4 regions of the Sinorhizobium sp. 22678 genome follow, and region 1 is predicted to be linked to each of the others. Evidence: predicted binding sites of a transcription regulator. Region 1 holds the regulator's gene; each other region holds the start of a gene.
The links. The regulator LexA, encoded in region 1, represses DNA repair genes until DNA is damaged. The targets are predictions, from matches to a motif close to TGTTCNNNNTGTGTTCNG.
Positions count from the first base shown of each region.

Region 2: ACTJKL_RS09255 (DNA recombination protein RmuC) is a predicted target of LexA. The motif match lies at 4,795-4,812, and genes of this name have one in related genera.
Region 3: recA (recombinase RecA) is a predicted target of LexA. The motif match lies at 6,058-6,075, and genes of this name have one in related genera.
Region 4: dnaE (DNA polymerase III subunit alpha) is a predicted target of LexA. The motif match lies at 6,070-6,087, and genes of this name have one in related genera.

Region 1 is NZ_JBQEMS010000010.1:5,950-13,551, reverse strand. It holds gene ACTJKL_RS16245 (calcium-binding protein) at 1-1,063, shown strand, start outside; tRNA gene ACTJKL_RS16240 (tRNA-Cys) at 1,110-1,183, opposite strand; gene lexA (transcriptional repressor LexA) at 1,402-2,118, opposite strand; gene ACTJKL_RS16230 (hypothetical protein) at 2,341-2,505, opposite strand; tRNA gene ACTJKL_RS16225 (tRNA-Ala) at 2,701-2,776, opposite strand; tRNA gene ACTJKL_RS16220 (tRNA-Ser) at 3,044-3,133, opposite strand; gene ACTJKL_RS16215 (hypothetical protein) at 3,327-3,539, opposite strand; gene ACTJKL_RS16210 (septal ring lytic transglycosylase RlpA family protein) at 3,990-5,030, shown strand; gene ACTJKL_RS16205 (D-alanyl-D-alanine carboxypeptidase family protein) at 5,087-6,241, shown strand; gene tmk (dTMP kinase) at 6,299-7,003, shown strand; gene ACTJKL_RS16195 (DNA polymerase III subunit delta') at 7,000-7,602, shown strand, end outside.
Region 2 is NZ_JBQEMS010000004.1:339,790-347,391, forward strand. It holds gene ACTJKL_RS09245 (methyl-accepting chemotaxis protein) at 1-2,203, opposite strand, end outside; gene ACTJKL_RS09250 (ribokinase) at 2,551-3,450, opposite strand; gene ACTJKL_RS09255 (DNA recombination protein RmuC) at 3,557-4,762, opposite strand; gene def (peptide deformylase) at 4,912-5,436, shown strand; gene fmt (methionyl-tRNA formyltransferase) at 5,550-6,485, shown strand; gene truA (tRNA pseudouridine(38-40) synthase TruA) at 6,485-7,228, shown strand; gene ACTJKL_RS09275 (hypothetical protein) at 7,315-7,602, opposite strand, start outside.
Region 3 is NZ_JBQEMS010000010.1:241,718-249,319, forward strand. It holds partial or broken gene ACTJKL_RS17350 (helix-turn-helix domain-containing protein) at 1-68, opposite strand, end outside; gene ACTJKL_RS17355 (SulP family inorganic anion transporter) at 239-1,897, shown strand; gene alaS (alanine--tRNA ligase) at 1,945-4,608, opposite strand; gene recA (recombinase RecA) at 4,847-5,932, opposite strand; gene ACTJKL_RS17370 (carbohydrate kinase family protein) at 6,267-7,226, shown strand; gene ACTJKL_RS17375 (pseudouridine-5'-phosphate glycosidase) at 7,362-7,602, shown strand, end outside.
Region 4 is NZ_JBQEMS010000025.1:74,253-81,854, forward strand. It holds gene ACTJKL_RS26820 (WD40/YVTN/BNR-like repeat-containing protein) at 1-230, shown strand, start outside; gene ACTJKL_RS26825 (DUF411 domain-containing protein) at 309-665, shown strand; gene ACTJKL_RS26830 (c-type cytochrome) at 684-1,190, shown strand; gene ACTJKL_RS26835 (hypothetical protein) at 1,183-1,446, shown strand; gene ACTJKL_RS26840 (hypothetical protein) at 1,468-1,764, shown strand; gene proS (proline--tRNA ligase) at 2,508-3,836, shown strand; gene ACTJKL_RS26850 (lipoprotein-releasing ABC transporter permease subunit) at 3,852-5,165, shown strand; gene ACTJKL_RS26855 (ABC transporter ATP-binding protein) at 5,183-5,869, shown strand; gene dnaE (DNA polymerase III subunit alpha) at 6,347-7,602, shown strand, end outside.

The DNA.
Region 1 (7,602 bases):
TGGCATCGCCCCTTGGCTCGGGCTGGACAACCACATCTTCGGAACGAACGATCCGGACATTATCTTCGGAGACCCGTTCACGACCGGCAATAGCCTGGGAGTCTCCGAAATCGGCGGCTTCCTGTCTTCGGGGCAGGGTGGCCGCGACAGCCTTGACGGCCTTGGGGGCAACGACACGCTCTTCGGCGACGCTTGGACGATCTCCAATCAGGGGCGTGGTGGCGACGACCAGCTCGACGGCGGCGCCGGCGACGACACGCTGTACGGCGATGCCTTCCAGATCGATGCGATTGATTCCGCTATCGTCGCCGGAGGGAATGATCGTCTCTCTGGCGGCAAAGGCAACGATACACTCTATGGCGATGGCTACGATTGCCTCAGCGGACGTGGTGGAGACGACTGGCTCGACGGCGGCGCCGGAGACGATACTCTCTCGGGCGACGCTTTCTCCCTGGGCGATTTTTTCGTTGGCGGGAACGATCGCCTCCAGGGCGGAGAGGGCCATGACAAGCTCTACGGCGATGGCCTCGACCAGGGCGTCGTGGAATCCGGCATTGGCGGCAACGACCACCTGTATGGTGGTTCGGGCAATGACTTTCTCGTTGGAGACGTTCTTTTCTCACGTGGCGGCAGTGGCGGCGACGACCTGCTCGACGGAGGCAAAGGCAATGATGTCCTGTATGGCGATGCAGAGGTCGGCGTGGACACCGCGGGTGGGAACGACCTCTTGATCGGCGGCACCGGTAACGATCAGCTCTGGGGTGATGGTCGACTGACCGCAGCCTTCGCGGTCGAGACCGGTGCCGATCAGTTCCTGTTTTCACGAAACAGTGGTCGGGATGAGATCTTCGACTTCGAATTGGACAAGGACGTCATCCAAATCGCTGGCTATGGCTACGACGACTTCGCTGATTTTTTGCCCAACATCGGCAACGATGCCGACGGGAACGCTGTCCTGCAGTTGAATGGCACGGTCGATCAGGTCACTCTGATCGGCATCCACGCTGCCGACCTCAGCGCTGCCAACTTCGTCTTTGCGGGCGCGGATTTCGCCTTCGTCTGACGCAGGTAAGATTTGTCGGTAACAAAGCTGAATAGGGGTGGTTTTTTGGAGGCCTCGCCCGGAATTGAACCGGGGTACAAGGATTTGCAGTCCTCTGCGTCACCACTCCGCCACGAGGCCTCTACGATTTGCGATTTTTCAAATCGTGGCGCGGATTTAGAATGATTGCCCGCAATCCGCAAGAGGGTACATTTGGAATAGGGTCTTTTTTATTCTGTATAATATGGCTTCGGTTCTGTGGAGGCGTGGCCATAGCGCCCCAAGGCGCAATGCCCCCACTTCTAACGCTTTGAAATTGCGTACTTCCGTGGGAAACGCCTGCACACCTGGTCGGGAGGCTAGTGGTACCGCCGGATGAGGCCGACAAGCCTGCCTTGGATCTTGACCCGATCCGGACCGAATATCCGTGTCTCGTAAGCCGGATTGGCGGCTTCGAGCGCAATAGAGGCGCCCTTGCGACGGAAACGCTTCAGAGTTGCTTCCTCGTCGTCGATCAGGGCGACGACGATATCCCCGGGGGTGGCAGTGCTTCCGTTCCGGATGATCACCGTATCGCCATCGAGGATGCCGGCCTCGATCATCGAATCACCCTTGATCTCGAGAGCGTAGTGCTCGCCGCTGCCGATCATTTCGACCGGTACGGAAATATCGTGCATGTTGTTCTGGATTGCGGAAATCGGCACGCCGGCGGCAATGCGGCCCATGACCGGGACAGCGACCGACGCGATCTCGGCCGGGGGCGCCGGTTTCGGTGCGGGGGGCGGGGCCGCAGGCTTGCCCAGACTGCCTTCGATCACGCTCGGCGAAAAGCCGCGGCGGACCTGCGAAACACCGGCATAGGCCTCCGGCAGCTTGATGACTTCGAGGGCTCGAGCGCGATTCGGTAGCCGGCGAATGAACCCGCGCTCTTCGAGTGCGGTGATCAGACGATGGATGCCCGATTTGGAGGCAAGGTCCAGGGCATCTTTCATCTCGTCGAAGGACGGCGGAACCCCGGATTCCTTCATTCGTTCATGAATGAACAGAAGCAATTCCTGTTGCTTGCGGGTTAGCATGGCGTCACTCCAGAATCGCGAAACAAATCAAGAACAGAACCTATCTGTTCCATATGTGTTCCGCAAGTGCCTAAAATTCCGTGAATACCGCTTGCTGCTGAATGCCTGTCCGCTTCCGATCCGGCGTGTCGTTGGCGATCGCTCGGAATGTCGGGGCAGGGGGCGATACGCTCTCGCATGTTTGGCTTACAGCGGCCGCCCCAGTCGCTCGCCTATGCCATGCTAATAGGCAAGCCGCAGTCCGCCCGGCGTAAGAACGTCGAATTCAGGCTCGGGATAGGGCCCGTACCACTGGGTATAGGTCGTGTTGGTCGAGCCTGTGCTGGCGCACCCCGAAAGGGCGAAGAGGGAAAAAATTACGGCTGCCACCAAAGATTTAACAGGCATGTTTTTCTCCACTCGCGGGAGTTGCCCAGACCTCGAACGGGTCAGACTAAAACTTTCTCTCAAATCAGCTTTTTTGGCAAGCGCAGCCGAGCCTCGGCATCGACCGAGCCCTGGCAGCCTGACGTCCGGCATCGGTCGAAGTTGCCCCAGGTAAGTTCTGTCACCTAGGTCTCCGGGCTGGACAAAAGATGGGAATGGTGGAGTCGAAGGGAGTCGAACCCTCGACCTCCGCAGTGCGATTGCGGCGCTCTCCCAACTGAGCTACGACCCCACTGGTCACCCATTGTATAAGATTTTTCGGCCCCGCGCGCCAGTGCATTCCGTTTGCCGGCTTCACCCTTGCCGCCCGGTAGGGCACGCTGCAATTCACCCACCCGAATATCGCCCCTTCGCGATGGAGTCCCAAGCAGCTTCTTCCGCTCCGGCAGGTGACGCAAAGCGTCGGAAGGGCAGGGCGGCCACGAGCCTTGCGGCTGGGGAAGACGGCCATCAGTGACGAGAAGCTGGGAATTCCGGCGTGCCCGGATCAATTCTGAAATGGCGGAAGAGGTGGGATTCGAACCCACGGTACGCTTTCACGCACGCCGGTTTTCAAGACCGGTGCCTTAAACCGCTCGGCCACTCTTCCAGGTGATTGCGGAGCTTCGTGAAATTCGTTTCCGAGTTCTCGATGGACCGGCGATCGCTACCGGGTTTGCTGCCCATTCACCAACGGCTGGCTTTTTAGCAGCTTTGATCACAGCGTCAACTTGCTCCGGAGCATTTGCTTGCATTCGAGGCGTGCCGCGCCGCATACGCCGTGGCACGGTTGTGGGCCATCGTCACGGGCGCCGTCCGCTGTCCGGCGCTGCAGGCGGTCTTTCGTCGCCTGCCCGGGCGACGTAGGCCGCGACATCCGGACTTCTGCCGTCCAGGAGCGCCGCTCCGGCAAGCAGATAAACGGCAATCGCCAACATCGACAGGAGCATTATGCCTAAGGGGAGGCCGGTTGCCGCCCGTCGCTCCGGCGGCCCATAATCGTATCTGTCGTCCATTGCGATATCCTCTCGGACTTGGGCCGGAGCACGGGCACCACGCCAACCGGGGACGGAGCCTCAGAGTTGCACCGACGGGAAGCTTCGGCCAGCTCTGAGGCCGCCGCACCCCGCGGCCGACGAGCCGCGCGGGTGCTTATTGCGATATGTATCGGCAGGGAAACCCGGCAACGGGTTTCGGACCTTTGGCGCGCTCTATCGGACCATGGTCCAGCGACTCATTTACGCTTCATAAACCATAGCGAGCGTTTTTTAGCCTCCGTTCGTCCTCCGGTTCGCAATTTCGCCTTGTTGTTGTCATGATTGTTCGACTGTTCCGTTTCGGGACGGCGAAATTCTCGCGGGGGGAACTACTGCACGATTGCGACGATCGTTGCGCGTTCGGTCGGATGCGCGAGCGCTGCAGGAGCGGATTTCGGGTGCGGCTTTGCGAATGATCTTGTGGGACAGATGACATCCAATAACGGTGCGGCATATCTTGTGAGGGGGCTCCGTCTCGCAGCGGTTCCGTTGCTTTGCGCGGTGCTTGCGGCCTGCGGGTCGACGTCGAGCGTCAAGAAGACCAAGTCGCGGAGCAAGGAATACTTCGCCGAGTCCGTCTATGGCGTCAAAGCCAGCCCCAGAGTCGCTACCGGAAACAACATTCCCAAGGGCGGTGGCCGCTACCAGGTAGGCAAACCCTATCAGGTCAAAGGCAGGTGGTATCAGCCGAAGGAGGATTTCGGCTACAACAAGAGCGGGATGGCCTCCTGGTACGGGTCTGCCTTCCATGGCCGGCTGACGGCCAATGGCGAAGTCTATGACAAGCATCACCTTTCGGCCGCTCACCCGACCTTTCCGCTGCCGAGCTATGCGCGCGTGACCAACCTGGAGAACGGCACGTCCGTCATCGTGCGTGTCAATGATCGCGGCCCCTATGAGTACGGCCGGATCATCGACGTCTCTTCGAAAACCGCCGACCTGCTGGACATCAAGCGCAAGGGAAGCGCCAATGTTCGCGTTCAATATGTCGGTCGTGCGCCGCTCGAAGGCAATGACATGCCCTACCTCATGGCTTCGTACGTCAGGAAGGGCGACCGTGGCCCGAGCGTGATGCCGGAAGGGCAGATCGCCTCAGGCGTGATGGTGGCTTCCAACGAGCCGCTGCGCGACATGGTTCCGAATCTCCGCGCCGTTCCGGTTCCGAACAGATCGACGCTCGATGCCGGCGTACCGGTGAACGCGCTGGCAAAGCCGGCCCAGGCCTCGGCGGCACCAAGCGCCTTCGGCGAATTCGTCGTTCTGCCGCAGATCGGCCCCATGCCTACGTCGCGCCCGCAATTGATCCCGCTGCCGGATGGCAGCATGGCCTATGCTGCGGCCTATGTCGAAGTTCGCGTCAGCGACAAGCCTTCGCCCTTCGAGGCGATCATGGTCGATCGCAATCCGCTGACCCCCGATTCCATTCTCGCCTATGCGAAGCGCCAGTACCGAAACGCCGACTCGCGCTGACGCCGGTTGAAGAGGGCTTTTCGCGCTGATATGCCCATGCAGAACCGGAGTTTCTCATGCGCATGAAGTGGCTTGCGGTCGTAGGTTTCCTCGCGGCCATCGTTTCGGGACCAGCGGTCGCACAGACGCCCGCCTTCGACACCAAAGCGAAGCAGATATATCTCGTCGATGCCGAGACGGGCACAGTGCTCTTTTCACGCGACGAGGATGCACCCGTCCCGCCTGCCTCGCTCGCCAAACTCATGGCGATGGAGGTGGTTTTCGAAGCCCTGGATAAGGGCGACCTGACGTCCGAGACGAGTTTCGAGGTTTCTGAACATGCGTGGCGTACAGGCGGGGCCCCCTCCGGCACTGCAACGATGTTCGCCGCGATCAAATCCAGGATCCGCGTTGCGGATCTCATCCAGGGCGCAACGGTGCAACTCGCCAACGATGCGTGCATTGTCCTGGCTGAGGGAATTGCTGGCAGCGAGGCTGCTTTTGCCGAACTGATGACCAAGCGGGCCCGCGAGCTAGGGCTGCCGGTCGCCACATTCAGGAATGCCACGGGGCTGCCGCATCCGGAAAACAAGATCACGATGCGCGAACTCGTCGCCCTTACGCGGCACCTGTACGAGGCGCACCCGAATTACTACCGGCTCTATTCGCAGCCGGAATTCGAGTGGAACAAGATCCTTCAGCGCAACAAGAACCCTCTGATCGCCGCGAATGTCGGCGTCGATGGATTGGCGACCGGCTTTGCGGAGGGTTTCGGCTTCTCGCTCGCCGTCTCGATGCAACGGGGCGACCGCCGGGTCTTTCTCGCGATGGGGGGCCTCGAGAGCGAAAAGGAGAGAATCGACGAGAGCCGCAGGGTCCTGGATTGGGCGATGACCGCTTTCGAGAAACGGCGCATTTTCGCAGATGGTGAAACCATCGGAGAGGCGAGCGTCTACGGCGGCGCGGATTCCCGAGTGGCGCTCGTGGCGGGCAGCCCGGTCGACGTTCTGCTGCCGGTAAAAAATCCCGAACGGCTGACGGCACGCATCGTCTACAAATGGCCGCTCAACGCACCCGTCGCTGCCGGTCAGCAGGTCGGCGTCGTCAAGCTCTGGAACGGGGACAAGCTGCTGCGGGAAGTTCCCGTGAAGACGGCGAGGGCGGTCGAGTCCGGAACGCTCACGAGCCGGGCGCTCGACGCGCTGCAGGAACTGCTGTTCTTCTGGCTGTGACAAATGCGCTTTGCGACGGTTTCTTCCGCGGGACCGATCGGCTAAACAGGGACGATAATGCACGCCGATCCGGGAATTGAAGTGTCGCTGACCAAGGGTTTGTTCATAACATTCGAGGGGGGAGAGGGGGCCGGCAAGTCGACCCAGATGCGCCTTCTTGCGCAAGCGCTGAGCGCGCGCGGCTACCGCGTGCTCACCACGCGCGAGCCGGGAGGCTCCGCGGGTGCCGAAGCCGTTCGCCACGTCCTTCTTTCGGGCGCGGCGGAGTCCTTCGGAGTCCGGATGGAGGCGATCCTCTTTGCGGCCGCTCGCAGCGACCACGTCGAGGAGGTGATCCGGCCGGCGCTCCAGCAAGGAACGATCGTCCTTTGCGATCGGTTCATGGATTCCTCGCGCGTCTATCAGGGCGTGACCGGCAATCTGGAACCGGCCTTCGTCGAGACCATGGAACGCGTTGCGGTGAACGGTGTCATTCCCGACTGCACCATCATTTTCGATCTTCCCGCCTCGGTCGGGCTGGAGCGCGCCCGCCGCCGCGCCGCAAACGACAGTCCCGACCGATTTGAAAAGGAACAGCTGGCGACGCATGAAAAGCGGCGCGAAGCCTTTCTCGATATTGCCGCGGCCGATCCGGAGCGATGCCGCGTCGTCGATGCCAACCGTCCGCCGACCGCGATCGCTGCCGAAGTATTGAGTCTCGCCGAGGCGCTATTGCCGCTTGAGGGCAAGCCGCAACCCTCGAATGTGGAAGCGACGTCATGACCCCGGAACAGCCAGGTGTGCTGGAGGGCGCGCTTGCTCCCGTGATGAACAGCAAGCTCTTCGGTCATCGGGAGGCGGAAGCCTTTCTCGCACAGAGCTACCGGTCCGGAAAGGGTCATCACGCGATCCTGATCGAAGGGCCGGAGGGGATAGGCAAGGCCACACTCGCCTTCCGCTTCGCCAATCATGTCCTGAGCCATCCGGATCCGGCAGACGCCCCCGAAAGGCTTGCCGACCCTGATCCCGCCTCTATCGTCACGAGACAGCTCGGTTCGGGCGCATCGCACAATCTCCTGCATCTCGCGCGCCCAGTGGACGAAAAGACGGGCAGGACGAAGGGCGCGATCACGGTCGACGAGGTTCGCCGCGCCGGCAAGTTCTTCGGCCAGACGTCGGGCACCGGAAACTGGCGCATCGTCATCATCGATCCGGCCGACGATCTCAACCGCAACGCCGCCAATGCCATTTTGAAGATGTTGGAGGAGCCGCCGCGCCGTTCGCTGTTTCTGGTGCTCACCCATGCGCCGGGAAAACTCCTGCCGACCATCCGCTCGCGTTGCCTGCCTTTGCGGCTGAAGCCTCTGGACACGGAAGCGCTG
Region 2 (7,602 bases), on a different contig from region 1:
CGGCCGGGGCCTGGGTCTGCACCGCCTGCGGGGCAATCTGGAAACGGGCGACCAGCGCGCTTAAGGCGCGAGCCTCGTCGTTCAGCGCCATGCTGGCGGCCGTCGTCTCTTCCACCATGGCAGCGTTTTGCTGTGTCACCTGGTCCATCTGATTGACGGCGGAATTGATCTCCTTGAGGCCCACCGCCTGCTCCGAGGCGGAGCTTGAGATCTGGCGGATGAGCCCGTTGATCTGCACCACCTGCTCGGCGATCTTCTCGAGCGCGCCGCCTGCCTTGCCCACGAGGTCGACGCCCTCGCGAACCTGGCCCGCCGATGTATTGATCAGCGTCTTGATTTCCTTTGCGGCATTGGCAGAGCGCTGCGCGAGTTCGCGGACCTCCTGTGCGACGACCGCGAAGCCCTTGCCGGCATCGCCGGCGCGGGCGGCCTCGACCCCGGCATTGAGCGCCAGAAGGTTGGTCTGGAAGGCGATTTCATCGATGACGCCGATGATCCGGCTGACTTCATGCGACGACTGCTCGATGCCATTCATGGCGGCGATCGCCTTCTGCACCACCTCGCCGGACTGTTCCGCGTCGCTGCTTGCGACCTCGACGGATTTCGCGGCGACCTTGGCGTTTTCGGCGCTGGCGTTCACCTGCGAGGTCAGTTCGTCAAGCGCGGCCGCGGTCTCCTCGAGACTTGCTGCCTGCTGTTCCGTCCGATGCGACAGGTCGTTGGCGGCGCCTGAGATCTCGCTGGTGCCGCTGCCGATATTGACGACCGAGTGGTTGACGGTGCGGATCGTCTCTTCGAGGCTCTCCATCGTCGCGTTGAAATCGCGTTTCAGCTGGGCGTATTCGCCGGGGAAGTCGCCGGTAAGGCGGAAGGCGAGGTCGCCGGCGGAGAGATGCGACAGGGCCTTGCCGAGACGTGCGACGATGTCGCGCTGCAGAGCGCTGGCCTCGGTGCGTTCGTTTTCCGAACGTCCGCGTTCGAGTTCGGCCTGCTCTCTCTCGTGACGTGCCTCGCTTTCGAGCCGCCTGTTGTCGGCGAGCTGGTGACGGAAGCCCTCGAGCGACCTGGCGACGGCGCCTGTCTCGTCGGAGCGTTCCTGACCGGAAATCGGCCGGGTATATTCTCCGTTGCTGAGCGTCTCGACGTCGCCCACGAGGCCGGCAAGCGGCTTCTGGACGAAACGGCGAACGGCGAAATAGAGGCCGGCGAGCACCGCGCCGAGGACCATCAGACCGCCGACGATCATCATATAGGTCTGATCGCGTACCGGCGCATTGATGGCTGAGCGCGGAACATCGACCAGAACCAGCCATTGCGCGCTCACGTCGGGCAGGCTGAAAGGATAGACCACACGGTCGAAAGGCTCGTTACCGTCGTAAGTCAGGTTCTCGATCATGCGGGGCGTGCCGGCGGAAAGGGCGTCTTTCACCAACTCGGCGCCTTCGCCGTCATATTCCTTCATCAGCAGTTCGGGGATGGGTGCGGCGAGCCACTTGCCGCTCTGCGACAGCAGGTAGACCCGGCCGGAGCCGAAAGGCTTGACCGCCGAGAGACGGTCCGCGAGTGCGGCGAGCGAAATATCGACACCCGAAACGCCGATCATTCTGCCGTTCGACATGACGGGATAGGCGATCGACGTCATCGTGGTCGGGACATCGGTGCCCTCGGCGAGATAGGGCTGGGTGATGGCGCCCTTGCCGCTTTTCGCCGCGAGGCCGTACCACTCGGCCGCATAATCGGCCTTGAACGTCGAGAGCTGGATATTTCCGTTGCGGTCCTTGGACCAATAGGGCGTGAACGCACCGTCGGCATTGCCGCCAAGTTCCGTGTTGTCGACGACGTCCTTCCCGTCATAGGCCTTGGGCTCTTCGGCGAACCAGCTGCCGAAGGCAAAGCCATGCTGCTCCAGGTTGGCCTTCAGGAGATTGATTGCGCCTGCGCGGTCGGTGGACTGTCCGGCATGGCCGCGCCCGAGAACGCCCGACATGGTCCGCGCGGCGGCGGCAAGTTCGCCGACGCTTCCCGCGATGTCGGCCGCGATCGCCCGCGCTTCCGTCTTCGCGCCGTCGAAGACCAGCGTTTCGACACGGTCCCGCGTCTGGGAGATAAGCACGTAATTCGACGCGAGCAGCACGAGGGCAATCGTGCCTCCCGTCACCGCGATCAATTTTGTCGCCAGCGATCTGGCTTGGAACTTGAACATGAAATCCTCACGCACTGAGAGGTCCGCAGGTGCTGAACCCGCGGCGCGACATATTCGGAACTGTGGGTGAAGCTCCCTCATGGAGCGCCAGATGCCGACCGGCATGGAGGAGCGGCCGAACCGGAGCTGGCCTTCTCGCTGACCTGATTAGACGATCAAAGATTAAAATACGGCCAACGCCGCACCTGATTCCGGGTTCAAGCGGCAGGATTTGCGCGGCGGCCTTGCCGGCGGGCGCTTATCTCACGGTCTTCCAGCGCGTTTCAATGTTTCATGGAAACACTGAAATAGTCTGAACCTGTGCGCTTCCGGACGGAAAACGGTGGCACACTTTCCTGGAAGGTGCGTCAGAGCCGGGCGGCGACGTCGGCGGCAAGCGGTATCGAGGGCTGCGCGCCGGGCTTGAGGCAGGCCAGCGATCCCGCAACCGCGGCGCGGCGGAGCGCCTCGGAAAAGGCGAGGCCGGCGTCGAGGCCGGCGGCGAGATAGCCGCAGAAGGTATCTCCTGCACCGACCGTATCGACGGGCTCGATCGTGAGCCCTTTCGCGCGATGGAGTTCGCCTTCGTGAATCGCCACCACGCCCTCAGCGCCAAGCGTTACGATCACGGTCTGGCGGGTCTCGGCGTGCAGCCCCTTCATAGCCTCTTCCCGCTCGGCGCCGGCGATGCCCGCTTTGCCGGCGAGCAGCTCGAACTCGGTCTCGTTGGCAATGACGATATCGGCCATGCGGCCGAGGCGCGCCGCATCCGGCGTCAGCGGCGCGATGTTGATGATCGATCGGACGCCGCGCCGTTTTGCTTCGGAGAGTGCCTTCTCCACCGAGGCAGCTGGAATTTCGAGCTGGAGCATCAGCGTGTCGGCAGCAGACATTCTTGCAACGGCGTTCGCGGCGTCGTCCTCGCTCACGCGTGCATTGGCGCTGGCGACCACAACGATGACGTTTTCGCCGTCGCCGCCGACGATGATATGTGCCGTGCCGGTCGGCTCGCCGACGGTCTTCGTCAGATCGAGATCGGTGCCGGCCTCCTTGAGCAGCGCCAGCGCGCCCTCGGCGAAGGCGTCGGAGCCGACGGCACCTGCCACGCGCACCGAGGCGCCGGCGCGGCGCGCCGCGAGCGCCTGGTTTGCGCCCTTGCCGCCCGCCGCAGTGGAAAAGTCCGTTCCGGCGACAGTTTCGCCCGGCTTCGGGAGGCGTGCGGTGGTGGCGATCAGATCCATGTTGATGGACCCAAAAACAGTGATCATGTGGAGGCGTCCCGTCGGCTTGCTTCTTTGTTTTTCGCCTGTCGTCATTCCAACCGCTGCACGGTTTCGCGCGACACACGCATTTGCCGGAGAGTGCCCGACGCCGTCAGTCCTCGTCAACCACTCTCAGCTTCAATTGCCCCATGCGCCCGTCCATCGGGCGCCCGCTGCCGTCGCCCGGCTTTTCGCCCTGTCTCGGATCGCCCTCGGCCTGCAGCTCGAGCGCCTCGATCTTGGCGCCCCGACGGGTCAGCTTGTCCGAGGAGATCAGGATGTCCTCGACATCCTTCTGCGTCATGGCGAAATGGCCCTGGAGCTTGCGTACGCGCTCATCGAGACGCGAGAGGTCTTCCATCAGCCGTACGACTTCGCCCTGGATCAGGTGGGCCTGCTCACGCATGCGGGCGTCTTTCAGGATCGCCTGGATGACCTGGATCGAGAGGAGCAGGAGCGACGGAGAGACGATGACGATCCGCTGGCGGTGCGCCTTCTGGACGATCGCTTCGAAATGCTCATGGATTTCGGCGAAGATCGATTCGGAGGGAACGAAGAGGAAGGCCGTATCTTGGGTCTCGCCCGGCAGGAGATATTTGCCGGAGATATCGCGGATATGCACCTCCATGTCGCGGCGGAAGGCCTGCGCGGCCTGTTGCCGTCGTTCGGCGCTCGCCGCGTCCCTCATGGAATTCCAGGCCTCGAGCGGAAACTTCGCGTCGATGACCAGCGGCGGCTGGCCGTTCGGCATGCGGATGGTGCAATCCGGCCGCGCGCCGTTGGAAAGCGTCGCCTGGAAGGCGAAGGCGCCCATCGGCAGGCCGTCCGCGACGATCGCCTCCATGCGCGACTGTCCGAAGGCGCCGCGCGTCTGCTTGTTGGCGAGGATGCTCTGCAGCCCGGCCATATCCTTGGCGAGCGACTGGATGTTGTTCTGCGCGTTGTCGATCACCGCGAGCCGCTCCTGGAGCCGCCGCAGATTTTCGTGCGTCGCCTTCGTCTGCTCGCTGATCGAGGCGCCGATGCGATGCGTCATTCCGTCGATGCGTTGGCTGAGCGACTGGTTCAGTTCCGCCTGCCGGGCGCCCAGCACCTCGGTCATGGCGGCGATCCGTCCCTGCATCTCCGTCTGCGCCGCGATGAGCGCCGACATTTGCTCTTCGCGGTCGATCGCGCGAGCCGAACGGGCGCGCCGCACCATAATGGACGAGAACAGCACCACGAGAAGGGCGGCGGCTGTGACGAGGAGGCCGGCCGTGACGGGCAGGGCGCCGACGAGGAACAGCGGCTGATCGAAGGAAAAGGGGATGGGCTCCATGGCCGCAGACTAACAGATTCGCGTGCGAAAACCAGATCAAAACGAGAACATACATTTTCGCGTGCCGGTCGTTCCCACTTGGAGCGCCACGGGTTTCGCAATGGCAATTTTCTTGCGCGTCGAGGGAAAGATCGGCTATGGGGATCGACATGACGATCAAGCCGCTCATCATTCTTCCCGATCCGGTTCTGCGCCAGGTGTCGACACCGGTGGAGACCATTGACGCCGATATTCGCCGGCTCGCCGACGATATGCTGGAAACCATGTACGACGCGCCGGGCATCGGTCTCGCCGCGATACAGATCGGCGTGCCGAAGCGCCTCCTGGTTCTGGATGTGACGAAGGAGGGAGAGGAGAAACAGCCGCTCGTCTTCATCAATCCGAAGGTCGTCCGCTCGTCCGAGGAGCGTTCGGTCTATGAGGAAGGCTGCCTTTCGATCCCCGACTATTACGCCGAGGTCGAGCGACCCGCCGCGATCACGGTCGAGTATGTCGATCGCGAGGGCAAGGAACAGGCGGTCGAGGCCGAGGGCCTGCTCGCCACCTGCCTGCAGCACGAGATCGACCATCTGAACGGCGTCCTGTTCATCGATTACATCTCCAAGCTCAAGCGAGATATGGTGATTCGCAGGTTCACCAAGGCGGCCAAGACGCGCGGCGCAAAGGCGATCTGATCCGTTCATGTCTTAGGTCGACCCGGCCTGAAACATTGTGATCTAGCGTCGCGGCCGCGTTCGAGCTGGAGCCGCCCCGCTCACGGGCAATCGAAAGAGACGGAGGCCGCCACTTGCCGCTTCGCATCATCTTCATGGGCACGCCGGAATTTTCCGTACCGACGCTCCTGGCGCTCGCCGGGGCGGGTCACGAGATCGCCGCCGTCTATACGCAGCCGCCGCGGCCGGCCGGCCGGCGCGGCCTCGACCTCAAGAAATCCTCCGTGCATCAGGCTGCCGAGCGCCTCGGCATTCCGGTGTTGACGCCCGTCAACTTCAAGGACGCCGCGGACCGTCAGACCTTCCGGGATTTCGGTGCGGACGTGGCGGTCGTCGTTGCCTACGGGCTGCTGCTGCCGGAGGAAATACTCTCCGGCACCCGCTTCGGCTGCTATAACGGCCATGCCTCGCTCCTGCCGCGCTGGCGGGGGGCGGCGCCGATCCAGCGGGCGGTCATGGCCGGCGACCGTGAGACCGGTATGATGGTGATGAAAATGGACAAGGGGCTCGATACCGGCCCCGTCGCTCTCGCGCAGTCGGTTCCGATCGACGAGACGATGACGGCCGGCGAATTGCACGACCGGCTGATGCAGGTCGGAGCGGTGCTGATGACGGAGGCCATGGCCAGGCTCGAGGCCGGCGAGCTTCCACTCGCGCCGCAGGCGCAAGAGGGCGTCGCCTATGCCGCCAAGATTTCGAAGGAAGAGACCCGCATCGATTTCTCCCGGCCGGCGGCCGACGTGCACAACCATATCCGCGGCCTCTCGCCTTTTCCCGGCGCCTGGTTCGAACTCGACATTGCCGGCCGCCACGAACGCGTCAAGGTGCTTGGCTCCGAGATGTCGGAAGGGAAAGGTGCTCCCGGAGAAGTGCTTGATAATACTCTCAGCATCGCCTGCGGAAAAGGCGCGGTGCGGATGACGAGATTGCAGCGTGCGGGCGGCAAGGCGCTCGCCTCGGCCGATTTCCTGCGCGGCACGCCCATCGCTGCCGGCGCGAGGATCGCCTGATGCCCCGCTATCGCCTGACCGTCGAATATGACGGTTCCGATTATGTCGGCTGGCAGAGGCAGGACAACGGTCCCTCGATCCAGGGCGCCATCGAGAAGGCGGTCCTGTCGCTCACCCGCGAGACGGTCTCGATCCGCGGCGCCGGGCGCACCGATTCCGGCGTTCATGCCAGGGGGCAGGTGGCGCATCTCGATCTCACGCGCGAGTGGAAGTCGTACACGCTGCAAAACGCCCTCAACGCGCATCTGGCGCTCGCCGGCGAACGGGTCTCGATCCTCGATGTCGCGGAAGCCCCCGGCGATTTCGATGCGCGTTTCTCTGCAATCCGCCGGCATTATCTCTATCGGATCGTTTCCCGCCGGTCGCCACTGGCGCTGGAGGCGCGGCGCGCCTGGTGGGTGCCGAAGCCGCTCGATCACGACGCCATGCACGAGGCGGCGCAGCGCCTCGTCGGCCATCACGATTTCACCACCTTCCGCTCGGCCCACTGTCAGGCGACGAGCCCCTTGCGCACGCTCGACCGGCTGGACGTTACCCGTGCGGGCGAGCTCATCGAAATCCGCGCCACGGCACAAAGCTTTCTCCACAACCAGATCCGTTCCTTCGCGGGCTCCCTGAAGCTCGTGGGCGAGGGCAAATGGACGCCGGATGACCTGCAGATCGCGCTCGAAGCACGGGACCGCAAGGCGTGCGGCCCGGTCGCCCCGCCGGACGGGCTTTATTTCATGCGGGTGGATTACTAAGCTGGAAACAGCAGCCCCTCATCCGGCCTGCCGGCCACCTTCTCCCCATCATCTGGCGGATGCGGGGCTTTCACGAACGCCGCCGCTCAACCCGGCATCAAGCCGAGCAGGCGCTGCAGGAACTGCATGATCATCAGCGGTGACAGCAGAAAGATCGCGGCAAGGGCGGCGGCGAGCAGGTTCTGCTTGGCGGTAACGGTCCGCAAGAGGCGGAAGAGCAGCGCCGAGCTGGCGACGAGCAGCAGAAGCCACAAGAGGGCTGCCATACCGGCGCTGCCGGGTATGACCAGCAGCAACGCGGCCGGTACCGCCATGGCATAGGTCAACGGGACCTGGAGCCAATTGGTCGTGACGATTACCGGCACCACCAGGGC
Region 3 (7,602 bases), 240 kb from region 1:
TGCCCGTAGATATAGGCCGAGACGCGATGAAGCCGCCTCTCATATGTAGCCCATGCACCGCCCGTCATATCGAACCTTCCGCGCTTCGCTCGATCGCCTTCAAACCACGGATCGATTTGACAAATCCTGCTGACCTAAGTGCTGCCCGCTCCGCTTGTGCGGCAATGCGACTCAGATAGGCTGACAATGCCCGGCGCGCAGGATCCTGCAAACGTGGCGGATCTCGAAGGTTTCTCCGATGCCCGATTCTCTTATCCCGAAAACTGTCAGCGTGATCGCCGAGGGATACGGCCGCACCAGGCTGAAAGCGGACGCTCTGGCCGGCCTGACGGTCGCCATCGTCGCCTTGCCGCTTTCGATGGCCATCGCCATCGCCTCCGGCGTAACACCCGATCGCGGCCTCTATACCGCAATCGTCGGCGGCTTCCTCGTCTCACTCCTCGGCGGCAGCCGGGTCCAAATCGGCGGTCCGGCGGGTGCCTTCATCGTTCTCGTCGCCGCGACCGGTGCCCGGCACGGCATCGACGGCCTGCTGCTTGCGACTGCCATGGCTGGCATCATGCTCGTTGCGGCCGGCTACTTGCGCCTCGGACAGTACATCAAATTCATCCCCTACCCCGTCACAGTCGGCTTCACGGCAGGGATTGCCGTGATCATCTTCGCCAGCCAGTTGCGCGACCTTTTCGGCCTGACGCTTTCGGGTAGCGAACCCGGACCGATCGTCGAAAAGACCGTGGCACTCGGCCGGGCTGCCGACACGGTCAATTGGGCGGCAGTGGTGACCGCCACCCTCACGATCGGCATCATTCTCGCGCTGCGCCGATCGAGGCCGCATTGGCCCGGCATGCTGATTGCCGTTGGTGCCGCATCGGTGCTCGTCGCCGCCTTGTCTTTGCCGACGGACACGATCGGCAGCCGTTTCGGCGGTATTCCGCGCGGCCTCCCGCTTCCGACCTTGCCGCCGCTCTCCCTTGAGAAAGCCGTTGCGGTGTTTCCGGACGCGGTCTCGTTGGCTCTTCTCGGCGCGATCGAGTCACTGCTTTCGGCCGTGGTGGCCGATGGCATGACGGGACGCAGACATAGATCCAGCATGGAGTTGATTGCTCAGGGAGTCGCCAATTTAGGTTCGGCGCTCTTCGGCGGCATCTGCGTCACCGGCACCATTGCCCGCACGGCAACCAACGTTCGCGCCGGAGGCACCAGCCCCGTTTCTGGCATGCTGCATTCGGTCTTTCTCCTTCTCTTCATGCTGCTTGCCGCACCGCTCGCAAGCTATATCCCACTCGCTTCCCTCGCCGGCGTGCTTGCAGTCGTTGCCTGGAACATGATCGAGAAGCCGGCCTTCATGGCGCTCTTGCGGTCGTCCTACGGAGATGCCGTCGTGCTGCTCGCGACCTTTTTCATCGTTGTCTTTCGCGAATTGACAGAAGGGATAGTGATCGGAGTCGCGCTCGGCGCCCTCCTGTTCATCAATCGAATGGCGAAAAGCATTTCGGTCGGTGAAATGAAGTCGCTCGAGCTGCTGCAAGCGGGGAACGGCGACGAAGAGCACCCCGTCATCGGCGATGATCCCGAAACGGTGATCTATCGGATTGCAGGCGTCTTCTTCTTCGGATCGGCAGCCACCGTTGCCGCGGTGCTCGATCGGATCGCCGATCAGCGCCGCAACTTCATTCTCGATTGCTCGGAAATCCCCTTCATGGATTCTACCGCCGCGAACATCATCGAAGGGACGTTGCGCAAGGCGGAGAGGATCGGCGTGCGCGTCATTATCGTCGGTGCCAATACGCAGGTTCGTCGCGCCTTGTATCAACACCACGTGCGTCCACCGCGTGTCTTGATGCGCGCCTCGGTTCCGGCGGCACTCGACACAATCCGCAGCGAACGGCGCACATGAAAAAGGGCGCCGCAGCGCCCATTATTCGTCTTTTCGCACCACGCCGCTCACCCGGCCAACGCTACTGCGACCGCCTCGATCGCCTCCGCTGCACGTCCGCCGTCCGGACCGCCGGCCTGGGCCATGTCGGGCCGCCCGCCGCCGCCCTTGCCGCCGAGCGCAGCCGAAGCGACGCGCACCAGATCCACGGCGCTGACTTTCGAAGTGAGGTCGTCGGTGACCGCCACCACGGCGCTCGCCTTGCCGTCGCCGCTGACGCCCACGAAGGCGACCACGCCCGAACCGAGCGTCTTCTTGCCGTCGTCCGCAAGGCTCTTCAGGTCCTTCGGCTCGACGCCGGATACCACCCTGCCGAGGAACCGGACGCCGCCGATCTCGCGGGCGGCATCCCCGGAGCCGTTCTGACCGTCACCCGCGAGCGCGAGTTTCTTCTTCGCCTCGGTAAGTTCCCGTTCCAGCTTGCGGCGCTCGTCGAGCAGCGCCTCGACGCGCCCGAGGACATCCGAGGGCTGGACCTTCAGGGCAGATGCCAACGTCTTGACCCGCTCATCCTGTTCGTTGAGATAGGCTCGCGCGGCCTCACCGGTCAGCGCCTCCACCCGGCGCACGCCGGCGCCGACAGCGCTTTCCGAGACGACGCGAACGAGGCCGATATCGCCCGTAGCGGACACATGCGTACCGCCACAGAGCTCGACCGAATAGGGCCTGCCGGCTTTGGAGCCGCGAAGGCCCTGCCCCATGGACACGACCCGCACCTCGTCGCCGTATTTCTCGCCGAAGAGCGCCATGGCGCCCTCGGCGATCGCATCGTCGACGCTCATCAGCCGTGTGACGACCGGCGTGTTCTGGACGATGATCTCGTTCGCCATCTCCTCGACGATCTTCAGCTCCTCCGCCGTCATCGGCTTCGGATGCGAGACGTCGAAGCGCAAGCGCTCAGGCGCGACGAGCGAGCCCTTCTGGGCAACATGGGTACCGAGGACCTCGCGCAGCGCCTCGTGCAACAGATGCGTCGCGGAATGGTTGGCGCGCAGGCGCGCACGGCGCGCATGGTCGACCGTCAGGGCAGCCGCTTCGCCGGTCTTCACGCTGCCTTCCTCCACGGTGCAATAGTGGACGAAGAGCCCTTCGCCACGTTTCTGCGTGTCGGTCACAGTAAGCTTGCCGGTCTCGGTGGCGATGACGCCGGTGTCGCCCATCTGGCCGCCGGATTCGCCGTAGAAAGGCGTCTGGTTCAGAACCAGCTGTACGTTCTCGCCCTTGGTGGCCGCCTCGACGACGGCACCATCCCTGACGATCGCCTGAATGACCCCTTCAGCCGACTCGGTGTCGTAGCCGAGGAAGTCGGTCGCGCCGTGCTTATCCCTGAGCTCGAACCAGATGGTCTCGGTCGCGGCTTCGCCGGAGCCGGCCCAGTTGGCGCGGGCCTCGGCCTTCTGCCGCTGCATGGCGGCCGTAAATGCGTCCGTATCGACGCCGATGCCCTTGGCGCGCAGCGCGTCCTGGGTGAGGTCGAGCGGAAAACCGTAGGTGTCGTAGAGCTTGAACGCCGTCTCGCCGTTGAACTGGTCGCCTTCGGAAAGATCGGCCGAAGCCTCCGCCAAAAGGTTGAGGCCGCGCTCCAGGGTCTTGCGGAAGCGGGTTTCCTCCAGCTTCAGCGTTTCCGAGATTAGCGCTTCGGCGCGGACGAGTTCCGGGTAAGCGCGGCCCATCTGGCCCACGAGCGCCGGCAGGAGCTTCCACATCAGCGGATCCCGCGCGCCGAGCAACTGTGCGTGGCGCATGGCGCGGCGCATGATTCTGCGCAGAACGTAACCGCGGCCCTCGTTCGACGGCAGAACCCCATCGGCGATCAGGAACGCGGAGGAACGCAGATGATCGGCGATGACGCGATGGCTCGCGCGCCGGTCCCCCTCGGCCTTCACGCCGGTCGCCTCTTCGGAAGCCGCGATCAACGCGCGGAAAAGGTCGATGTCATAATTGTCGTGCTGGCCCTGGAGCACGGCGGCCACGCGCTCCAGCCCCATGCCCGTGTCGATCGAAGGCCGCGGCAGGTCGACGCGCTCTTCCTTGGTGATCTGCTCGTACTGCATGAAGACGAGGTTCCAGATCTCGATGAAGCGATCGCCGTCTTCCTCGGCCGAGCCGGGAGGTCCGCCCCAGATATGATCGCCGTGATCGTAGAATATTTCCGAGCACGGGCCGCATGGACCGGTGTCTCCCATGGCCCAGAAGTTGTCGCTCGTCGCGATGCGGATGATGCGATCGTCGCTCAGGCCGGCAATCTTCTTCCAAAGGCCGAATGCCTCGTCGTCGGTATGGTACACCGTGACGAGCAGACGCTTGGCATCGAGCCCGTATTCCTTGGTGATCAGGTTCCAGGCAAGCTCGATCGCGCGCTCCTTGAAATAGTCGCCGAAGGAGAAATTGCCGAGCATCTCGAAGAAGGTGTGGTGACGGGCGGTGTAGCCGACATTGTCGAGGTCGTTATGCTTGCCGCCGGCGCGCACGCATTTCTGCGCCGTCGCCGCGGTCGAATAGGGTCGCTGCTCGAGCCCGGTGAACACATTCTTGAACTGCACCATGCCCGCATTGGTGAACATCAATGTCGGGTCGTTGCGCGGCACGAGTGGGCTGGACGGCACGACCTCGTGACCGTACTTGCGGAAATAGTCGAGGAACATCGACCGGATTTCATTCACGCCGCTCATCTTGCGTCCTATCTGTGTACACTCCGGCGGCAACCCGATCTCTCCAGGCTGCAAGCCGCACTTTTCAACCCCGCGCTTAGGCGCGTCGCATTCAATTACGTCACGCCTCCCGCCGGCCGAGCCGTCGGAACCACAGGCTTTTATCGTCCGCATTTCATGCTGTCCAGCGGGCAGCAAAAAACCGGCCGCAGGTGACGACGGCCGGCTTCGCACGCTTGAACGAGACGGTTGCTGCCGATTACATATCGGCGGCTTCGTCGCCGTCGCTTTCCGGCCCGCCATTCTCCAGGAACCGGTCGGCTATGAGACCGGCATTCTGCCGCAGAGCCGTCTCGATTTCGCGCAACAGTTCGGGATTCTCCCGCAGGAAGAGCTTGGCGTTTTCCCGTCCCTGGCCGAGCCGCTGGCTGTTATAGGAAAACCAGGCGCCCGATTTCTCGACGATGCCCGCCTTGACGCCGAGATCGATCAATTCGCCCGTCTTCGAAACGCCTTCGCCATACATGATGTCGAACTCGACCTGCTTGAAGGGCGGTGCCATCTTGTTCTTGACGACCTTGACGCGGGTCTGGTTGCCGACGACTTCCTCGCGCTCCTTGACCGAGCCGATACGGCGAATGTCGAGGCGCACCGAGGCGTAGAACTTGAGCGCATTGCCGCCCGTCGTCGTTTCCGGCGAGCCGAACATCACGCCGATCTTCATGCGGATCTGGTTGATGAAGATCACCATGCAGTTTGACTTGGAGATCGATGCCGTAAGCTTGCGCAGCGCCTGGCTCATGAGGCGCGCCTGCATGCCCGGCAGACTGTCGCCCATCTCGCCCTCGATTTCGGCGCGCGGCACGAGTGCGGCCACCGAATCGATGACGAGAATGTCGATCGCACCCGAACGGACCAGCGTATCGGTGATTTCCAGCGCCTGCTCGCCCGTATCAGGCTGCGAAATCAGAAGATTTTCGAGATCCACCCCGAGCTTTCGCGCATAGACCGGATCGAGTGCGTGTTCGGCATCGACGAAGCCGCAGATGCCGCCCTTCTTCTGTGCCTCGGCAATGGTCTGCAGCGCCAGCGTGGTCTTGCCCGAGCTTTCCGGTCCATAGATCTCGATGATGCGGCCTTTCGGCAGGCCGCCGATGCCGAGCGCGATGTCGAGGCCGAGCGACCCGGTGGAGACGGTTTCGATCTCAACTACGCTGTCCTTCGCTCCGAGCTTCATGATCGATCCCTTACCGAACGAACGTTCGATCTGGGAAAGAGCCGCTTCAAGTGCCTTGCTTTTGTCCACCGATTTGTCCTCTACGAGCCGCAAAGAATTTTGTGCCATTGGTCCACCTTTAGGTTATTGGAGCTATCGAGGCAATGAAGCCGCCGCAAGCCTTTTTGTACATGTTTTGTTCCAACTTGGCAATGGCACGTCAAGCAATTGAAATTGCACGGAATATTTCACTACGTTCGATTCTTGTTCACGCCTTTCGTCCACAGTATCCACAAGTTGCGCGTCAACGCATGCCGGCTTTCACGCGCCGCCCCGATTCGCTTCGTGATTCACGATGGATCAAAGCCGGACAAAGCCCTAAAAGGTAGTACGAAACGATAGATCGGAATGCCGGCGGAAGAGAGACTTCGCCACCTTTTCTCCGCCGTTCATCGAGGACCAGATGCAAGCACAGGTGAAGTCGCAGAACATAGCCGTTTTTGGCGGCGCTCATATCGACCGGCGCGGCCGGATCAGCGGCGCGACGACACCGGGCGCGAGCAATCCGGGCACCTGGTTCGAGGAAGCCGGGGGCGGCGGCTTCAATGCAGCGAGAAATCTCGCGCGCCTCGGCCATCGCGTAACCATGATCAGCCCGCGGGGCGGCGATCCCGCCGGCGACACGGTGGCGGCCGCTGCGGAAGCTGCCGGTGTGATCGATCGCCCTTTTACCTTTCTCGATCGCAAGACGCCGAGCTATACGGCAATCCTGGAAAACGACGGCAACCTCGTCATCGCGCTCGCGGACATGGACCTCTATGCTTTGTTTACGCCGCGCCGGCTGCAGCAGCGGACCACGCGCGAGATTTTAGCGGCGAGCGAACTCGTGCTGATGGACGCCAATCTGCCGGAGGAGACGTTGACGGCGCTTGCCGGCACCGCCGCGAAGTTCAGCCCTCTCCGTGCCGGTATCGCCGTTTCTCCGGCAAAAGTGGTCCGCTACCGCGCGTGCCTCGACGGGCTCGATTTCCTGTTCATGAACGAGGCGGAGGCGCGCGCGCTGACCGGAACCGAGGCCGCAACCGCCGCGGAATGGCCGTTGCTGCTGCGCTCCGCCGGTCTTTCCGGCGGTGTCGTGACGCGCGGAGGCCGGGCCGCGGTCGCCTTCGACGGCAAGGGTGCCTGCCTCGCTACGCCGCCGGCTCTTTCAGCACTTGCCGACGTCACCGGCGCCGGCGATGCGCTCGCCTCGGGCTTTCTCGCCGCCCGGCTTGCCGGTGCGGATCTTGCCGCCTGCCTGCGCCGGGGCATGGCGGCCGCCGTCATAACGCTGCATTCGCCCTACGCTGCCTCCGAAGAGATGCTGCCTGACAAGCTGGAGCAAGTGCTGCGCCTTGTGCCGGAAGCGGAAATGCTGGCATGAGAATTGGCAGCTGAATGGGAGCCGGGTAGCGCGGAATGCGGGCGGTTCTTCCGCACCCTCTGCTCCAGGCACCGGAATCGATCAGGCACCCCCGATGCAATTTGCCGTCGGATGTCATCAATCAAGGAAACGATCATGACCAAACCCTCCTCCCCGTCCCTGCCGATGGAATATTCAGATGAAGTCGCGGCCGCCAAGCAACGAGGTGCGCCGATCGTCGCGCTGGAATCCACGATCATCACGCATGGCATGCCCTATCCCGGCAACCTCGACATGGCCCGCAGCGTCGAGACGATCATCCGCGAACAGGGTGCCGTGCCCGCGACCATCGCCGTAATCCATGGGGTCCTCCATATCGGTCTGGACGATGCCAAAC
Region 4 (7,602 bases), on a different contig from region 1:
AGGCGGTCCGCGCGCTCGTCTCCTGCCTCGCGGACTCCGAGAGGCTGTTCGCCGCGATGCCTTCCGGTCTTTGGACTTCCGCAGATGCGGGCGTGAACTGGTCCCGCAGCTCGGAGCTGAATGCGCTCGCCCTGGCATCGCATCCACAAAACCCCGAACAGCTTGCCGCCGTCACGAAAGATGCGGTCGTAGTCAGCCGCGATGGCGGCAGAAACTGGACGAAGCTCTGAAGGAGAACTCTCTTGCGAAATAAACTTTCCCTGGCCGTTTTTCTCGCCTTGGCGACCCCGGCCCTTGCCGAAAAACCGATGACGGTCTGGCGCGATCCGGATTGCGGCTGCTGCGACGCCTACGTCGATTACCTGCGCTCCGAGAACTTCGAGGTTCACGTGATCGATGACCGCGACTTCGTCAACCGTTCGGTGGCGGCGGGGGTGCCTGAGCGTGGCATGGGTTGCCACCTGGCGGAAATCGACGGCTATACCCTGAGCGGTCTGATACCGGCCGATATCATCCGGCGTTTGCTCCATGAACGCCCCGCCGTCACGGGTATCACGCTGCCGGGCATGCCGGCGAATGCGCCGGGTATGGCTTCCAAAAAGACGGGGTCGTTGCGCATCTTTTCTTTCGGTCCCGACGGCCCGGCGGTCTATTCCGATGAGTGAGCAGCGGAGGCGGGGCCGATGCGTGTGCGCAAACTCATGACGGCCTTTGTCGCGGCGGGCATCGGCGCTGCGGGCTGGTTTGCCGCCGCTGCGCAGCGGCCGGTGGCCAACGGCCTGACCTTTCTGGGGGAGGCCGTCACGTCCGAACAGATCGACGTTGGACAGGCGATCTACCAGGACCATTGCGCCTCTTGCCACGGAGTGCGGCTGGAAGGAGAGCCTGACTGGCGACGGAGAAAAGCGAGCGGCCGCATGCCCGCGCCGCCGCATGATGCAACCGGACATACCTGGCATCATTCGGATCAGGAGCTGTTCACCTTCACCAAATCGGGTCTCGGCGCGGTTCTACCGGACTACGAAAGCGATATGCCCGCTTTTGGGGGGCTGCTGACCGATGCCGAGATCACCGCGGTTCTGGGGTTCATCAAGAGCAGGTGGCCGGAGCGCCAGCGCAAAATACAGACCCGGATCACCGCGGGCGGCGGGCAGAGCCATGAGAACAACGGGAGACTCGAAAATGAGTGAAATCGTAAAAGCCGCCAGCACGAGGCAAGTAGCTGGCCTGCGGATGCCGTTCGGCCGCCGCGGCTGGATCCTTGTCGGACTGGGCGTTGCCGGAACCGGCCTGGCCGCAAATTGGGACTGGCTCGCAGCGGCGGGTGTGGCCCCCATTCTCTTGAGCCTCGCGCCCTGCGCGGTGATGTGTGCCACCGGATATTGCGTCATGTGCCGAAGCAAGAAGCCGGCCGATTCATCGGCCACCGATGAACGAACCAAGTGACCAGAGAAAGGAGAGACCAGGATGAATACCATTACGAAGCTAACGCTTTCAGCAGCACTGCTCATTGCAACCGCCGCCTATGCGAACCATAGCGCGCCCCCCGTCGCGAAAGACGAGGCGGTTAAGGGCGGCATGGATATGATGGGTGGCGACATGTCCGGAATGAAGGGCATGATGGACATGATGCGCGCCATGGGGCCGATGATGGAGGCATGCGCGGGGATGATGAAGCAGATGGCTCATCATCATCCGCTGCACGGCGACGAGGCGGCTCCGGCCACCGAACGGGAAGCAAAGCCTTTGCCGCAGGACCGCTGACGCAACTCCGTAGGATATTAGACGAGGGCGGCCTCTCGAAGGACCAACGGGGGGCCGCCTTCAACGCTCTTTCACCCCTAAAATATGACGTAGCAGAACCGGGGGCGGGAAGCTTGCAGGCCGGCCGGCGCGTGTGTGCACTTGACAGACAGATTATTGACGTTTTCTCGCGCCTGCTTCGCCAGGAGGGGGCGATGAAAAAGCAAAAAAAAACAAGGCCAAAGCCTTGTTTTTTAAGTGTCGCGTGATCTTTAATCCGTTTCCGGCGGCAGCGAACGAGCGCGCCTAAGATCTTATCCTCCCAAGACTTGACCGCGAATTTCGGCAAGAATTTGGTCTTCCTGCCTGTTTTGTGAGCCGAAATTAGCTCAAACCTTGGGCGCTGTCATCTGCTTTTTTTGCATTTTTGCTACAGTCGGGTAAAATTTTTCCGTTGACACCAACTGTCTTCGTCCTGTTACTAGCGTGCTCTTTTGCCGCAGGGTCGCGACCCGTATTTCTCATCCGGGTTATGTGTCGACGCAGCGATAGCCGGCCTTAAGGCAGGGTTCCCTTCCGCGCGCGAAGCGGCTATGAACGCTGAACTCGAAAGGCTCCCGTCGATGCGTCGCCGGGAAAATCAAGAGCCCTGTTAGAATGGCAACAGCTGCCTACCCTGATCTCAGGCGAAGGAGCGGCCGAAGCACAACGTCATTTTGCCTGAATCCGTCGATAGTGCGAATTCACCAGTTCTGGAACCCGTCATGCGCCTGTCCCGCTTTTTCATGCCCATCTTGAAGGAAAATCCGAAGGAAGCGGAAATCGTTTCCCATCGACTGATGCTGAGGACAGGCATGGTCCGCCAGCAGTCCGCGGGCATCTATACGTGGCTGCCGCTCGGCAAGCGCGTGCTGGACAAGGTGAATGCGATCATTCGCGAGGAGCAGAACCGTTCCGGCGCCATCGAACTGCTGATGCCGACACTGCAGTCGGCGGAGCTCTGGCAGGAGAGCGGGCGCTATGACGCCTATGGCAAGGAGATGCTGCGCATCAAGGACCGGCAGGACCGGCCGATGCTCTACGGACCGACGAACGAGGAGATGATCACCGACATCTTCCGCTCCTACGTCAAGTCCTACCGCCATCTGCCGCTGAACCTTTACCATATCCAGCTGAAGTTCCGTGACGAGATCCGTCCGCGCTTCGGCACCATGCGTTCGCGCGAGTTTCTGATGAAGGACGCCTATTCCTTCGATCTCGACCGGGCAGGGGCGGAGCACGCCTATAACAAGATGTTTGCCGCCTATCTCCGCACCTTCGACCGGATGGGCCTGCGCGCCATACCGATGCGTGCCGACACGGGCCCGATCGGCGGGAATCTCAGCCACGAGTTCATCATCCTTGCCGACACGGGCGAGTCCGAGGTGTTCTGCCACAAGGACTTCCTCGGCTTCGACATTCCGGGCGAGGATACGAATTTCGACGACGTCGCGGGCCTGAAGACGATCTTCGACAAGTGGACGTCGCGCTATGCGGCGACCTCGGAAATGCACGACGAGGCCGCCTTCGGCGCCATCCCCGAAGGCGAACGCCTGTCCGCGCGCGGCATCGAGGTGGGCCACATCTTCTATTTCGGCACCAAATATTCCGAGGCGATGGGTGCGAAAGTGCTCGGGCCGGACGGCAAGGAACACACGGTGCACATGGGCTCCTATGGTATCGGTCCGACCCGCCTGGTGCCGGCGATCATCGAAGCTTCGCATGACGACAACGGCATCATCTGGCCGAAAGCGATCGCTCCCTTCGACGTCGTCGTCATCAACATGAAAACGGGCGATGACGCTTGCGATGCGGCTTGCGGCAGGGTCTACTCCGATCTCGGCAAGGCTGGATTCGACGTTCTTCTTGACGACACCGACGAGCGCGCCGGCGGGAAGTTCGCGACCGCCGACCTTATCGGCGTGCCGGTGCAGGTGATCGTCGGACCGCGTTCGATCGCGAACGGCGAAGTCGAAGTGAAGGACCGCAGGACCGGCGCGCGGGAGACGATGACCGTCGAAGCGGCGATCAACAAACTGGTCGCGGCGAGATAACAGACGAAGGGATCGATGATGACCGCGGCGACGGATGAGCAAGTGCAGGCTGCCGCTCCATCCAGCATATCTTCCAGCCGTCCCTTCTCCGCCTTCGAGCGTATGGTCGCCTGGCGCTACCTGCGTTCGCGGCGCAAGGAAGCGTTCATCTCGGTCATTGCCGGCTTTTCCTTCATAGGGATCATGCTTGGGGTGGGAACGCTGATCATCGTCATGGCGGTGATGAACGGCTTCCGAACCGAGCTCATTTCGCGCATTCTCGGCATGAACGGCCATATGATCGTCCAGCCTCTGGACGGCCCGCTCACCAATTATGCCGATCTTGCCACCAATTTCTCCGCCGTTCCGGGCGTGACCATGGCCATTCCGATCGTCGAGGGCCAGGTTCTCGCACAGGGCCTGGGCGATGCGTCGACGGGTGCGCTCGTTCGCGGGATACGCGCCGACGACCTCACCAAGCTGAAGTCGATCTCGGGAAATATTCAGTCCGGCGACCTCGTCGGCTTCGCCTCGGGCAGCGGCGTCGCCATCGGCTCGCGCATGGCCGAGCAGCTGGGCATCCGGGTGGGTGGGACGATCACGCTCACCTCGCCGAACGGCGACGTCACGCCGATGGGCATGAATCCGAGGGTCAAGGCCTATACCGTCTCGGCCATCTTCGAGATGGGCATGTCGGAATACGACGCCACCATCATCTTCATGCCGCTCGAGGAAGCGCAGCTCTATTTCAATGCCGAAGGCCTCGTCCAGTCGATCGAGATATTCGCCGAGCATCCGGACGCGGTCGACGAGCTTCGCAAGCCGGTGGAGGATGCCGCCGGCCGGCAGATATTCATTACGGACTGGCGCGAGCGCAACAGAACATTCTTTTCCGCGCTCGAGGTGGAACGGAACGTGATGTTCATGATCCTGACGCTGATCGTGCTGGTCGCGGCGCTGAACATCATCTCCGGCCTGATCATGCTGGTGAAGGACAAGGGCAGCGATATCGCGATCCTTAGGACGATGGGCGCGACCTCCGGCTCGGTGATGCGCATCTTCTTCATGACGGGCGCCGCAATCGGGGTCACGGGAACCATCGCGGGCGTCGTCCTCGGGGTCGTCGTCTGCCTCAACATCGAGTCGATCCGCCAGTTCTTCTCCTGGGTGTCCGGCGCCACGCTCTTCGATCCGGAGCTCTATTTCCTCAGCCAGCTTCCGGCCGATATGAACGCCGACGAGACCGTCACCGTCGTCGTCATGGCGCTTGCGCTTTCCTTCCTTGCCACGATCTTCCCGGCATGGCGCGCCTCGCGCCTCGATCCGGTGCAGGCCCTGCGGTACGAATAACAAGGACAACAGCTTAAATGAATGCGCGCGTGGCACTGCAGCTCTCCGGCATCGAGCGGCACTATGGCGAGGGCGACACGTTTCTGCCGATCCTCAAGGGAGCCGACCTGACGTTGCGAAGCGGCGAGACGGTCGCCCTCGTGGCCCCGTCCGGTACCGGAAAGTCGACATTGCTTCATATCGCCGGGCTGCTCGAACACCCGGACGAGGGCGAGGTGCTCGTGAACGGCACCTCCTGCAACGGGCTCAGCGATGACCGGCGAACCGCCATCCGCCGCAACGAGATCGGCTTCGTCTACCAGTTCCATCATCTCCTGCCGGAATTCTCGGCGCTGGAGAACATCATGATGCCGCAACTGATCGCCGGATTGCCCAAGGCCGAGGCGGCGGAGCGGGCATCGGCCCTCCTGGACTATATGCGCATCGGCCATCGCGGCAGCCACCGCCCGACCGAGCTTTCCGGCGGCGAGCAGCAGCGCGTCGCCATCGCCAGGGCGGTCGCCAATGCGCCGCTCATCCTTCTGGCGGACGAGCCGACCGGCAACCTCGACCCCGAGACGGCCGGCTATGTGTTCGAGGCGCTGGAAGCCCTGGCGCGCCAGTCCGGGCTCGCGGCGCTGATCGCCACCCACAATCACGAACTCGCTTCACTCATGGATCGCCGCGTCACCATCGAGGACGGCAAGGTCGTCGAACTGAAATAGTTCGGCCGCCGCTGCGCCTACTTGGCTCCGACCTCACTCGCGGCGCGGTCACCCGCTTCGGGCTGCGCTCCTTGCATGTTCCATTCGAGGCGTGTCGACCCTCGGAAGGGCATGCACGAATGCGGGCCGCCGGTGCACGTTAACCATAGCCACTGAATAGCGGGTCTTCTATGCAGACTTCCTTGACTATCGAACAAAATTAGAACAAAAAGGGAACAGTAGCGGAAAGGAGACAAGTTATGGCTGATTTCGTACGTGATCTTGCTGCCTTCGCCTCGATGAGCCTTTTCATCGTGAGCATCTCGGTAATCGCTCTCGGCCTGTGACCGGGATTTATCGAGCGTGCTCCGCGTTCCTGTCGAACGCGCACTAAACACCACACGCCGGGCAAAAACCCCGGCGGCCCGTCCTTGAGACTGGACAGTTGGGACGGGAAACAGGATATCCTCGGCGCCGGACAAGAATCGGAGTGCGGCGATGACAGGCAACCAGAGTATCGGGCACGGCACAGGGGCTGCGGCGGATCCGCAGTTCGTTCACCTGCGGGTGCATTCCGCCTATTCGTTGCTGGAAGGCGCCCTGCCTTTGAAGAAGATCATCGGCAAGGCGGTCGCCGACGATCAGCCGGCGATCGGCATCGCCGACACCAATAATCTATTCGCGGCGCTCGAATTCTCGCAGAAGGCCGCGGACGACGGATTGCAACCGATCATCGGCTGCCAACTCTCCATCGATATGGAGGACGAAGCGGAGGGCGAGCGGCGTGGAAACGCGCATCAGTTCGTCAAGCTTCCCGCGATCGTGCTGATCGCGGCGACCGATGACGGTTACGCTCGCCTGGTAGAGCTCGTCAGCCGCGCCTATCTCGAAGGCGAGGGACACCAGCAGGCGCGAATAAGCCGCTCCTGGCTCGCCGCAGGCGGTACGTCCGGGCTGATCGCGCTGACCGGGGCGGGAGCCGGCCCGGTCGACTTGGCGCTGAAGTCGGGTTCGCCGGCCCTGGCCGAGGCACGCCTGAAAGTCTTGATCGAGCTTTTCGGCGATCGCCTCTATGTCGAACTGCAGCGGCACGGGAATTACGACCGGCGTCACGAGAACCGCATGATCGATCTCGCCTACCGGTTCGACGTTCCGCTCGTTGCCACCAACGAGGCGTTTTTCCCGTCGCCGTCCGACTATGATGCCCACGATGCGCTGATGGCCGTCGCTCACAATGCGATGGTGTCCGACGACAGCCGTTTCCGTCTGACCCCGGATCATTATTTGAAGAGCCGCAAGGAGATGGCGGCGCTCTTCGCGGATCTGCCCGAGGCATTGGAGAATACGATCGAGGTGGCGCGGCGCTGCTCCTTCATGTTGAAGACCCGCGGACCGATCCTGCCGCGCTTTACCGGCGCTTCGGATGATCCGGAGGAGGCCGAACGCGCGGAGGTGGCGGAGCTGCGCCGGCAGGCGGAGGAGGGGCTGGAGGGCCGGCTCGCCAAACTCGGCATGGCGCCCGGCTACAAGGAAGAGGACTATCGGGAGCGGCTGGCCTTCGAACTCGGCGTCATCGAGCGGATGAAGTTTCCGGGCTACTTCCTCATCGTTGCGGACTTCATCAAATGGGCCAAGCAGCATGACATTCCGGTCGGGCCGGGCCGCGGCTCGGGTGCCGGCTCGCTGGTCGCCTATGCCCTGACGATCACCGATGTCGACCCGATGCGCTTCTCTCTGCTTTTCGAGCGCTTCCT